DNA from 2 places in the Lactococcus sp. genome. Region 2 is predicted to be linked to the other one. Evidence: predicted binding sites of a transcription regulator. Region 2 holds the regulator's gene; the other holds the start of a gene.
What was found. The regulator Rex, encoded in region 2, represses fermentation and respiration genes when NADH is low (regulators of the CRP and FNR family bind a similar motif). The targets are predictions, from matches to a motif close to TTGTGAANTANTTCACAA.
Positions count from the first base shown of each region.

Region 1: the regulator Rex is predicted to act here: its motif matches at 3,878-3,895, upstream of adhE (bifunctional acetaldehyde-CoA/alcohol dehydrogenase).

Region 1 is NZ_JAVXIY010000014.1:23,683-30,377, reverse strand. It holds gene ezrA (septation ring formation regulator EzrA) at 1-183, opposite strand, end outside; gene tsf (translation elongation factor Ts) at 386-1,414, opposite strand; gene rpsB (30S ribosomal protein S2) at 1,536-2,303, opposite strand; gene RSC39_RS11580 (lactonase family protein) at 2,698-3,723, shown strand; gene adhE (bifunctional acetaldehyde-CoA/alcohol dehydrogenase) at 3,979-6,690, shown strand.
Region 2 is NZ_JAVXIY010000006.1:56,635-63,329, forward strand. It holds gene RSC39_RS07090 (phosphatase PAP2 family protein) at 1-407, shown strand, start outside; gene glmS (glutamine--fructose-6-phosphate transaminase (isomerizing)) at 589-2,406, shown strand; gene radC (DNA repair protein RadC) at 2,525-3,208, shown strand; gene RSC39_RS07105 (redox-sensing transcriptional repressor Rex) at 3,394-4,044, opposite strand; gene RSC39_RS07110 (Spx/MgsR family RNA polymerase-binding regulatory protein) at 4,268-4,660, shown strand; gene RSC39_RS07115 (ABC-F family ATP-binding cassette domain-containing protein) at 4,833-6,695, shown strand, end outside.

The DNA.
Region 1 (6,695 bases), on a different contig from region 2:
AAGATGCATTTTCTTAACAGAATCAATCTCTTCTTGAACGGGTAAATCGAAAAGGGATTCCTTCCGTTCTTCAAGGGCTAATATACGATCCTCCGTTTTCTTTCGCATTAATATCGCAAAAACGTAGAAGGCTACGAGAATAACTAATAGGACAACAATGAGGATAATGACAGTACTTGACATGCTTTACTCCATAAAATGATTTAATTACTTGAAATAGTTTAATTACTTAGATTATATAGATTTTAATTAAATAGAAAATCTCAAATATAATTATAGCATATTGCGTCAAAGAAATATACTATTTTCTTAGTTTTCTAGTCGAAAATCTATTTTTATTTTTCAAATAAAAAAACAACCACTGTATAGGTTGTCTTTTATTAAATTAAAGTCCTGCTTTTGCTGCTTCAACTTCAGCTGCGAAGTCTGTTTCAGCTTTTTCAATTCCTTCACCAACTTCAAAACGCGTGAATGCAATTGCTTTAGCACCTTTAGATTCAAGGAAAGCTTCAACAGTTTTGCTATCATCCATGATGTAAAGTTGTGCAAGAAGAGCAAATTGTTGGTCAACTTTTGTGTTGTCAACGATAAATTTAGCCATTTTACCTGGAAGGATTTTGTCCCAGATTTTTTCTGGTTTGCCTTCAGCTTTAAGTTCTTCTTCAAATGAAGCTTTTGCTGCTGCAAGAACTTCTTCTGTCAATTGGCTCTTAGAACCATATTCATGATGTGGAAGTTCTGGTTTGTTAACGAGTACACGGCTAGCGTTGTCTTCATCAATTTTGTGGTTCATTTGTGCTAATTCAGCTTTTACAAATTCTGAATCAAGTTCATCAGCAGAAAGAACTGTTGGGTTCATAGCGGCAATGTGCATTGATACTTGTTTAGCAAGTGTTTCGTCAGCGCCTTCGATAACTGAAATAACCCCAATTTTACCACCATTATGTTGGTATGCACCAAAGTGTTGCTCATCAGTTTTTTCAATTACTACAAAACGACGGAAAGTGATTTTTTCTCCGATTGTTGCAGTTGCTTGAACAAGTTCTTGTTCAAGAGTTACGCCTGAAGCTGTTTTGATAGCCAACGCTTCTTCATTGTTTGCTGGTTTGCTAGCTGCAAGAAGTTCTGCAGTTTCTTTAACCAAAGCAACAAATTGGTCATTTTTCGCAACAAAGTCTGTTTCTGAATTCAACTCAACAAGTGCTGCAACATTTCCATTTACAGCAATTCCTGTAAGTCCTTCAGCGGCAACGCGGTCAGCTTTTTTAGCTGCTTTAGCGATTCCTTTTTCACGAAGAAGTTCTGCTGCTGCTTCCATATTTCCGTCAGTTTCTACGAGCGCACGTTTAGCGTCCATAATTCCTGCACCAGTTTTTTCACGTAATTCTTTTACTTGAGCTGCTGTTACTGCCATTTTGTAAATCTCCTATGTGTTTATTCTGTCAATATTGACAGTAGTTTTATTTAAAAAAACAGGTGAGGCGTAAGGCCTCGCCTGTTGTAGTTACTTAATTTAGTATAAGTTGAAGTTAAAATTATTTACCTTCAACGATTTCAGCAAGTTCTTCAAGTGATTCTTCTGAAGCTGCTTCTTCTGCAACGAAATCTTCCGCTGCATCTTCACCTTGACGTCCTTCAATGATAGCATCTGCCATTTTAGCTGTAATCAATTTAACAGCACGGATAGCATCATCATTTGCAGGAATAACTACGTCGATTGGTTCTGGATCTGCATTTGTATCAACCATTGCTACAACTGGGATCCCCAAAGTTTTAGCTTCTTTTACTGCGATTTGTTCAGCATGTGGGTCAACGATGTACATAACATCTGGAATACGAGGCATATCAGCGATACCACCGATGAATTTTTCAAGGCGTTCGCGTTCTTTGTTAAGAAGAACTACTTCTTTCTTAGGTAATACTTCGAAAGTTCCTTCTTCTTCCATTTTGTTGATTTCTTTAAGGCGTGTCACACGTGTTTGGATTGTATTCCAGTTAGTGAGCATACCACCCAACCAACGGTGGTTTACGTAGTATTGACCAGCGCGGAGAGCTTCTTCTTTTACTGCTTCAGCAGCTTGTTTTTTAGTACCAACAAAAAGAACTACTGCGCCTTCTTGTGAAGCGTTTTTTACATAGTTGTAAGCATCGTCAACAAGTTTTACAGTTTTTTGAAGGTCAATAACGTGGATACCATTACGTTCTGTGAAGATGTATGGTTTCATTTTAGGGTTCCAACGACGAGTTTGGTGACCGAAGTGAACACCAGCTTCAAGAAGTTGTTTCATTGAAATAACTGACATGTTAATGTCTCCTTTTAAAATAGTTTTTCCTCTTTCATCTGTCATCCGCAGCCGCAATACTTGCGTACACTACGACTTTGTCGAGACGAAATGCGAGATGGTTGCATAGCAACTCTTTCATTATACATTGTTTAAGCTACTTTTGCAAGCATCTATTCATTTATTTCTTTTATCAATATGAGTAAAAGAAAGCTCTCCTACTCCACTTTCTTTTTATTCTGTTTTTTATATCTCAATGTTGTCTGACAAATTTAACGAATATTTTTGCCTATATAATCCCCTTAAGGGAGTTTTTTACATCTTTTTCTAAGAATAAAATTAATATTTTTGCTGAAAACGCTTTTTTTGTGATAAAATAATTATAGTAAATAAAATAGTTTGTGAGGAGATAAATATGAAAGAAAAAATCCTTTTAGGCGGTTATACTAAACGTGTATCCAAAGGCGTTTACAGTGTTCTATTAGATAGCAAGAAAGCTGAATTGTCGGCTTTAACTGAAGTTGCAGCGGTTCAAAATCCAACTTATATCACTCTTGATCAAAAAGGGCACCTCTACACTTGTGCTGCTGATGGAAATGGTGGTGGAATTGCTGCCTTTGATTTTGATGGTCAAAATACAACTCACCTAGGGAATGTAACGAGTACTGGAGCCCCTTTGTGTTATGTGGCTGTTGATGAAGCACGTCAACTCGTTTATGGTGCTAACTATCACTTGGGTGAAGTTCGTGTGTACAAAATTCAAGCTGATGGTTCCCTTAGATTAACCGATACAGTTAAACATAATGGTTCTGGTCCTCGACCTGAGCAAGCAAGTTCTCATGTCCATTACTCTGATTTAACTCCAGATGGTCGTCTTGTTACTTGTGATTTAGGTACAGATGAAGTGACTGTTTACGATGTTATTGGTGAAGGTAAACTCAATATCGTTACGATTTATCGTGCCGAAAAAGGAATGGGAGCTCGTCACATCAGCTTCCATCCTAATGGAAAAATTGCTTATCTCGTCGGAGAATTAAATTCAACTATTGAAGTTCTAAGCTATAATGAAGAAAAAGGACGATTCGCTCGTCTTCAAACAATCAGTACTTTACCTGAAGACTATCACGGAGCCAATGGGGTAGCTGCTATTCGAATTTCTTCTGATGGTAAGTTCCTCTATGCTTCTAATCGTGGTCACGACTCTTTAGCAATTTACAAGGTAAGTCCTCTCGGAACAAAATTAGAATCTATTGGTTGGACAAAGACTGAAGGTCATATTCCACGCGATTTTAATTTTAATAAAACCGAAGATTATATCATTGTCGCTCATCAAGAATCTGATAATTTAACTCTTTTCTTGAGAGATAAAAATACAGGGTCATTAACGTTAGAACAAAAAGACTTTTACGCTCCTGAAATTACTTGTGTTTTACCTTTGTAAAAACTAAACTTTAGTAAATCTTGCTTTTGTTTTTTCACAAAGTTTTACTAAATCAGACAAAAAAATATTGCCAAATCTTTAAAAGGATTTGGCAATATTTTTTTGTCTGAAACCCTTACTTATAAAGCGATTTCTAAAAGTTTGATGAGTTTTTTTGTAAATTTCATCACAATATCGCTTGACTTCTTTAAAAAACTTTGTTAAACTATTCACGTAAAAGAAAGTGAACGAAATCACAAAGGAGAACGTACACATATGGCAACTAAAAAAGCCGCTCCAGCTGCAAAGAAAGTTTTAAGCGCTGAAGAAAAAGTCGCAAAATTCCAAGAAGCTGTCGCTTATACTGATCAATTAGTCAAAAAAGCTCAAGCTGCAGTTCTTAAATTTGAAGGATACACACAAACTCAAGTTGATACTATTGTTGCTGCAATGGCTCTTGCAGCAAGCAAACATTCTCTGGAACTCGCTCACGAAGCCGTTAATGAAACTGGCCGTGGAGTTGTTGAGGACAAAGATACAAAAAACCATTTTGCTTCTGAATCTGTTTATAATGCAATCAAAAATGATAAAACAGTTGGCGTTATCGCTGAAAACAAAGTTGCTGGTTCTGTTGAAATCGCAAGCCCCCTTGGAGTACTTGCTGGTATTGTCCCAACAACTAATCCAACATCAACAGCCATCTTTAAATCTTTATTGGCTGCAAAGACTCGTAATGCTATTGTCTTTGCCTTTCACCCACAAGCACAAAAATGCTCAAGCCATGCAGCTAAAATTGTTTATGATGCTGCGATTGAAGCTGGTGCACCTGAAGACTTCATTCAATGGATTGAAGTACCCAGTCTTGATATGACGACTGCTTTGATTCAAAATAGAGGAATTGCTACAATTCTTGCAACTGGTGGTCCAGGTATGGTCAATGCTGCGCTTAAGTCTGGTAATCCTTCACTTGGTGTAGGTGCTGGTAACGGTGCAGTGTACGTTGATGCAACTGCAAATATCGATCGTGCTGTTGAAGATCTCTTGCTTTCAAAACGTTTTGATAACGGAATGATTTGTGCGACTGAAAACTCTGCAGTTATTGATGCATCAATCTATGATGAATTTGTCGCTAAAATGCAAGCACAAGGCGCTTATATGGTTCCTAAAAAAGATTACAAGGCAATTGAAAGTTTTGTTTTCGTTGAACGTGCTGGTGAAGGTTTTGGTGTAACTGGTCCTGTTGCTGGTCGTTCTGGTCAATGGATTGCTGAACAAGCTGGTGTTAACGTCCCTAAAGATAAAGATGTTCTTCTTTTTGAACTTGATAAGAAAAATATTGGGGAAGCTCTTTCTTCTGAAAAACTTTCTCCTTTGCTTTCAATCTACAAATCAGAAACACGTGAAGAAGGAATTGAAATTGTCCGTAGCTTACTTGCTTACCAAGGAGCTGGTCACAACGCTGCCATTCAAATCGGTGCAATGGACGACCCATTTGTCAAAGAATACGGAATTAAAGTCGAAGCTTCTCGTATCCTCGTTAACCAACCTGACTCTATCGGTGGGGTCGGAGATATTTATACTGATGCAATGCGTCCATCACTGACGCTCGGAACTGGTTCATGGGGGAAAAATTCACTTTCACACAATTTGAGTACATACGATCTATTGAATGTTAAAACAGTGGCTAAACGTCGTAATCGCCCTCAATGGGTTCGTTTGCCAAAAGAAATTTACTACGAAAAAAATGCAATTTCTTACTTACAAGAATTGCCACACGTCCACAAAGCTTTCATTGTTGCCGACCCTGGTATGGTTAAATTCGGTTTCGTTGATAAAGTTTTGGAACAACTTGCTATCCGCCCAACTCAAGTTGAAACAAGCATTTATGGCTCAGTCCAACCTGACCCAACTTTGAGTGAAGCCATTGCAATCGCTCGTCAAATGAAACAATTTGAACCTGACACTGTCATCTGTCTTGGTGGTGGTTCTGCCCTTGATGCTGGTAAGATTGGTCGTTTGATTTATGAATATGATGCTCGTGGTGAGGCTGACCTTTCCGATGACGCAAGTTTGAAAGAGCTCTTCCAAGAGTTAGCTCAAAAATTTGTTGATATTCGTAAACGTATTATCAAATTCTACCACCCACACAAAGCACAAATGGTTGCTATCCCTACTACTTCTGGTACTGGTTCTGAAGTGACTCCATTTGCGGTTATCACTGATGATGAAACTCACGTTAAATATCCACTTGCTGATTACCAACTGACACCACAAGTTGCCATTGTTGACCCCGAGTTTGTTATGACTGTACCAAAACGTACTGTTTCTTGGTCTGGTATTGATGCCATGTCACACGCGCTTGAATCTTATGTTTCTGTCATGTCTTCTGACTATACAAAACCAATTTCACTTCAAGCCATCAAACTTATCTTTGAAAACTTGACTGAGTCTTATCACTATGACCCAGCTCATCCAACCAAAGAAGGTCAAAAAGCTCGCGAAAACATGCACAATGCTGCAACACTCGCTGGTATGGCCTTCGCCAATGCTTTCCTTGGTATTAACCACTCACTTGCTCATAAAATTGGTGGTGAATTTGGACTTCCTCATGGTCTTGCCATTGCTATCGCTATGCCACATGTCATTAAATTTAACGCTGTAACAGGAAACGTTAAACGTACCCCTTACCCACGTTATGAAACTTATCGTGCGCAAGAAGACTACGCTGAAATTTCACGCTTCATGGGATTTGCTGGCAAAGAAGATTCAGATGAAAAAGCGGTCAAAGCTTTGGTTGCTGAACTTAAAAAATTGACTGATAGCATTGATATTAATATCACCCTTTCAGGAAATGGTGTAGATAAAGCTCATCTTGAACGTGAGCTTGATAAATTGGCTGACCTTGTTTACGATGACCAATGTACACCTGCTAATCCACGTCAACCAAGAATTGATGAGATTAAACAACTCTTGTTAGACCAATACTAATAATC
Region 2 (6,695 bases):
AAGAAAAGAAAGCAACGATTTGGTTTGCTACAATGGTCATATCAAGTTTGCTTATCAATACAGCGATTAAGATGATTATTGGGCGTGACCGTCCAGAAATTCATCGTCTAGCTGCTTTTGCGAATGAAGCTGGAAAAAGTTTTCCGAGTGGTCACTCTATATTTGCAACAATTATTTTTGGAAGTATTTTCTTTATTTGTCTTAGAAAATTAAAAAATAAATCTTCTAAGATTGCCTTAGGAATTCTCTGTTTGATATTGATTGCAACAGTCATGTTTTCAAGAATTTTTGTAGGGGTCCATTATCCGAGTGATACAATTGGTGGTTTCCTAGAAGGAATGAGTCTATTGTTGTTCACTTATCCGACATTTATTAAATACCAAGAAGCAGCTAAAAAAGCCAATTAATTATTAATTGGCTTTTATTATTGTTGCAATTCAAGTTATACCAATTTGCGTTTTTTAGGTAAAATTAGATTATTTTTCCTTGACACGAACCTAAAAGTGTATTATAATGCTATTTATAAATAAAAAATTAGAAAATAATTAACTGTACCAATTTAATTGGTGAGTTAAGTGGAGCTTTATTATGTGTGGGATTGTTGGTGTTGTAGGTAGCAAAAATGCAACTGATATTTTGATGCAAGGACTTGAAAAACTCGAATATCGTGGATACGATTCAGCAGGAATTTTTGTAAATGGTCAAAAAACGGCTGCAAAATTAGTTAAATCAGTGGGACGTATTGCAGATTTGAGAACTAAGCTTGGGATTGACGTTTCGGGGACAAGTGGAATTGGACATACCCGTTGGGCAACTCATGGAAAACCAACAGAAGACAACGCTCATCCTCATACTTCAAGTTCTGGTCGTTTCGTTTTGGTTCATAATGGGGTCATTGAAAACTTTGTAGAACTTAAAAATGAATTTTTGATGAATGACAGCTTTAAAGGACAAACTGATACTGAAATTGCTGTTCACTTAATTGCTAAGTTTGCAGAAGAAGAAAATTTGCCAACTCTTGAAGCGTTCAAAAAAGCTTTGAAATTAATTCAAGGATCATATGCTTTCGCGCTCATGGACAGAGAAGATGCAGATTTAATCTATGTAGCAAAAAATAAATCTCCACTCCTCATTGGACTTGGCGATGGTTATAATATGGTTTGTTCAGACGCAATGGCAATGATTCGTGAAACATCAGAATTTATGGAAATTCATGATAAAGAGCTCGTTGTTTTGACAAAAGATAAGGTTGAAGTGATGGACTATGAAGGTCAAATAATTTCACGCAATTCTTATACTGCTGAACTTGATTTGTCAGATATTGGAAAAGGAACTTATCCTTTCTATATGCTTAAAGAGATTGATGAACAACCAGCTGTCATGCGTAAACTGATTGCGACTTATGCCAATGAAGATGGCACGATGAAAGTTGATCAAGATATTATCAAAGGCATTCAAGAAGCAGACCGTATCTATATTATTGCTGCTGGGACCTCTTATCATGCTGGTTTTGGTGCGAAGATGATGCTTGAAGCACTTACGGATACTCCTGTTGAACTTGGTCTTGCATCAGAGTGGGGCTATGATATGCCATTATTGAGCAAAAAACCATTCTTTATCTTCCTTTCACAATCTGGGGAAACAGCAGATAGTCGTCAAGTTTTAGTAAAAGTAAATGAATTAGGACTTCCTAGCTTAACTGTTACAAATGTTCCTGGCTCTACCTTGTCTCGCGAAGCTACTTACACAATGTTAATTGGAGCTGGTCCTGAAATTGCGGTAGCTTCAACAAAAGCTTATACTGGTCAGATTGCAACTTTGGCCTTTCTTGCCAAGGCAGTTGGGGAAGCAGAGGGTCAAGCAAAAGCTAAAGACTTTGATTTGGTTAAAGAACTCTCTTTAGTGGCTCAATCTATTGAGTCTACTTTATCTGAAAAAGATGAGATTGCGGCTATTGTATCAGAACTATTGCCAACAACGCGTAGCGCCTTTTATATCGGTCGTAAACAAGACTATTATGTTGCAATGGAAGCTTCGCTTAAATTAAAAGAAATTTCTTATATCCAATGTGAAGGATTTGCAGCTGGAGAATTAAAACATGGAACGATTTCATTGATTGAAAAAGGGACTCCAGTTCTTGCTTTGATTTCTAATAATGAAGAAGTAGCAGCCCATACTCGTGGTAATGTGATGGAAACTGTGGCGCGTGGTGCCTCAGCAATTACAATCGTTGAAGAAGGAGTGGCACGTGAAGATGATACAATTGTAATCAATCAAGTTCACCCTTATTTGTCAGCAATTTCAATGGTTATCCCAACACAATTGATTGCTTACTATGCCTCAATGCAACGTGGTCTTGATGTTGATAAACCCCGTAATTTGGCTAAAGCAGTAACAGTAGAATAAAAATTTACTGACAGAAAGGTCAGTAATAAAATATAAAAAAGTTCTGATTCTGTCAGAACTTTTTTATATTTTTTTAATTTGTCAGTGACAAACGATTTGTTTTTTCGTATAAGTAAGTATGTACGAATTAAAAGAGAAATCTTATCCAATGCAACCAAGAGAGCGTTTAGAACTTTTAGGTGAAGAGTATTTGTCCGATGTTGAGTTACTTGCAATATTATTGCGGACGGGTCGAAAAAAATACTCATCATTGAATTTAGCTTTAGAACTTTTGCAACATTTTGGGACATTGGATAATTTTCGCAAAGCATCTATAAGTGAACTCAAGGAGATTTCGGGTATTGGGCAAACAAAAGCTATTGAATTGCGAGCAATGATTGAACTTGGAAAAAGAATACAAACGACAACCAGAAAACGTTATGGTCAAGTTTTAAGTTCAAAAGAATATGGCATGAGTCTTGCTTTTGAAATGCAAAATTTTGAGCAAGAACATCTTACCGCGACCTATTTAGATGGACAAAATCAGATTATTGAGAAGAAAACTATTTTTATCGGAGCAGTTAATCATGCAACTGCTAGTCCTCGAGAGATCCTTTATCATGCAGTAAAAAATCTCTCGGTTGGTTTATTAGTCGCACATAATCACCCCTCGGGCAATTTACAACCCAGTCAAGCAGATAAAATTTTTACAAAAAAAATAAAAAATGCTTGTGATAATATAGGAATTAATTTTATTGATCATATTATTGTGGGAGCGGGTAATTATTATAGCTTTCGGGAGAAAGATAGCAACTTATTTTAGTTGACTAGCCTTAACTTCCGAAAAATAATAATGATTAACTCGATTGAAGATATGCTGGAATTAGTACTAAATAATAAACTAAAAATTTGTGAAAAAATTAAAATGATGATGGCTTGAAAATAAAATACCTAAGCACACGAAGGCCTAGGTATCATTAATAGTTTTGATAAAATTTTGCTTGTCTTTTATTCTTCTTGAGCTCCCATGAAAAATAACAAGGTTTGCAATTCTTTAGTTAAATCAATAGATTGAACAACAACATCCGAAGGGACTTTCAAGCGAATAGGTGCAAAGTTAAGAAAGCCTTTGATTCCTGCTTTAACAAGGGTATCAACCACTTCCTGAGCGTTTTCCTTACGAACAGATAGAATGGCTGTTTTTATGTCTGATTTCTTAACATTCTTTTCTAAATCAGAAATATTATAAATTGGAATGCCATCATCTGTTTGAGTCCCAACTAGTGGATTTCCAGAAATATCGTAGGCCTGAGTAATTCTCATTTTATTTCTGTCTTGAAATTGATAATGAAGAAGCGCACGTCCAAGGTTTCCGACCCCAATCAATGCGATATGAGTTTCTTGATCTTGTCCAAGGAGTTCTCCAAAGAAATCACGAAGAACTTTTGTTTCATATCCGTAGCCTCGTCGTCCTAATTCCCCAAAGAGAGAAAAATCACGACGAATTGTGGCAGCATCTACCCCAATTTTTTCAGAAATAAGTTGTGAATTTGTGCGTGTCACATTCTCTTCGACTAGACTTTTGAAAAGTCGATAGTATTGTGGCAACCTTTTTGCAGTTGCTTTTGGTAAGCTTTTGCTTGGTTTATGGTCAGTCATTGTTATACCTCAAAAATGTAATTCGTATTTATTAAAACTAATCATGATTAGTTTCTTTGTGATAATTTTATCAAAAATTTGTGAAATTATCAAACAAAAGGAACGATAGAACAAATAAAAATGAGTGAAAAATGATAATGATTAAAAAATATTAATATTATTCTTTTAATTAAGGCGCTTTCATGGTAGAATAGAATTATGAAAAAATAGATAGGGAGAATATATGATTAAAATTTATCTTAGTGGTTCGTGCTCGTCTTGTAGAAAAGCCAAAAAATGGTTGAATAAACGTCATATTGAGTTTGAAGAAATTAATTTAATAAAAGACATCATGGAGAAAGATGATTTAATCAAGATTTTGTCTCTCACAGAAAATGGTTTGGAAGATGTCATTGCTACCCGAGGAAAGACTTACTCTGGCTTAAACCATAATTTTGATGAATTGGGCTTAGAGGAGGCCTATAGATTGATTCAAGAAAATCCTCGTCTTCTAAAACGTCCATTAATTTTTGATGAGCAAAGATTATTGATTGGTTTCAATGAGGACGGAATTAGAGCATTTATCCCACCTGAAGTTCGTAGAGTAGAATTAAGAGAAAGATTAATCTTAATTTAATAATATTTTTAAAAAACTTATCAAATTTGATAGGTTTTTTTATGACACTATTTGAGAAAACTACAAAATATATCGTTTAAATGCTATAATAGAAGGACTGCTTTTTCTATGAAATATAAGAAAAAAATCAGGGATAAAAAGGTTTAAGATTTAACGAAGAGGATTAATAATAATGATTTTATTGCAAGGAAATGGAATCGCACGAACTTTTGGTGGCGATGTCTTATTTGAAAACATTAGTTTCAGCCTACAAGACCATTCAAGAATAGCTTTAGTTGGACGAAACGGTGCCGGTAAATCAACTTTGCTTAAAATTATTGCTGGGGTTGAAGAAGCAAGTCTTGGAACCATTTCAAAAACAAAAGACTTAAGCATGAATTATTTGGCTCAGGATACTGGCTTAAATTCGCAAAGGACGATTTTTTCTGAAATGTTGTCTGTTTTTGACCAGCTTCGTCAAATGGAAAAGCAATTGCGTCAAATGGAACTGCAAATGGGAGAACTTGCCGCTGATGAATTGACGCTTTTAATGAAGCGCTATGATTCATTGTCAGAAGAATTTCGCATGAAAAACGGCTTTACTTATGAATCTGAAATTAAGTCAGTTTTAAATGGTTTTCGTTTTGATGAGTCGATGTGGGAACGTGAAATTTCAAGTTTATCAGGTGGACAAAAAACGCGTTTAGCCCTAGCGAAAATGCTTTTAGAAAAACCACAGCTGTTGATTTTGGACGAACCAACTAACCACTTGGATATTGAAACTTTGGCTTGGCTTGAAAATTATCTTAAAAATTATGATGGTAGTTTACTAATTGTCAGCCATGACCGTTACTTTTTGGATAAGGTAGTCAATGAAGTTTTAGAGTTATCAAGAGGCGAGTTGACTCGTTTTTCTGGTAATTACTCACGTTATGTCGAACAACGGGAGCAAAAACTTCTATTAGAACTTAAAAACTTTGAAAAGCAACAAAAAGAAATTGCAAAATTAGAAGACTATGTTGCCAAAAATCTAGTGCGCGCTTCAACGACCAAAATGGCACAATCGCGTCGCAAAAAATTAGAAAAAATGGATCGACTGGATGCACCAACGAGCGATGACAAATCAGCTCATGTTACTTTCACCCCGGAAAAAACCTCAGGAAATGTTGTCCTGACCGTGTCAGAGGCTACGGTAGGCTATTCAGACAATCGTCTATCTGGACCAATCAATATTGATGAACGCAAAGGGGAGTCTTTGGCTATTGTTGGGCCAAACGGTGTGGGTAAAACGACCTTAATCAAATCCATTGTCGGTCAAATCCCTTTTTTGGCTGGCCAAGCAAAACTGGGTGCCAATGTTACCTTGGGATATTATGATCAAGAACAAGGGCGCTTGACGACTTCAAATACCGTTTTGGACGAATTGTGGAATGAACATCGCTTGCTTAATGAAGTGGAAATTCGCAACATGTTAGGAGCCTTTCTTTTTAGCGGTGATGATGTCAAGAAAACAGTGGGAATGCTCTCTGGTGGGGAAAAAGCGCGTCTTTTACTTGCAAAATTAGCAATGAATCATGATAATTTCTTAGTCTTAGATGAACCTACGAACCATTTGGATATTGACTCACGTGAAGTTTTAGAAAATGCTTTAATTGATTTTCCTGGAACAATCTTGTTTGTTTCCCATGACCGTTACTTTATTAATCGTGTAGCGACAAAAGTTTTAGAAATCGCTCCAGAGGGAAGTACAGAATTTTTGGGCGATTACGACTATTATGTTGAGAAAAAAGAAGAACAGTTAGCCCAAAGTGATGAATCAGACAATGGGGGGCTTGTAGAAAGTCTTGCTCAACAAGATTTTACGGCTCAGAAAGAAGCCCAAAAAAATCGTCGAAAAGTGGAGCGAGAAATTACTTCTTGTGAGGAAAAACTAGCAGAGTTAGAAATAAAAATCGAAACACTTATGCTTCAAATGCAAGAGAATACTTCTGATTTTGTGAAATTAGGTGAGTTACAAGCTGAAATTGACCTGCTTAATGATGAAAAAGATGAGACA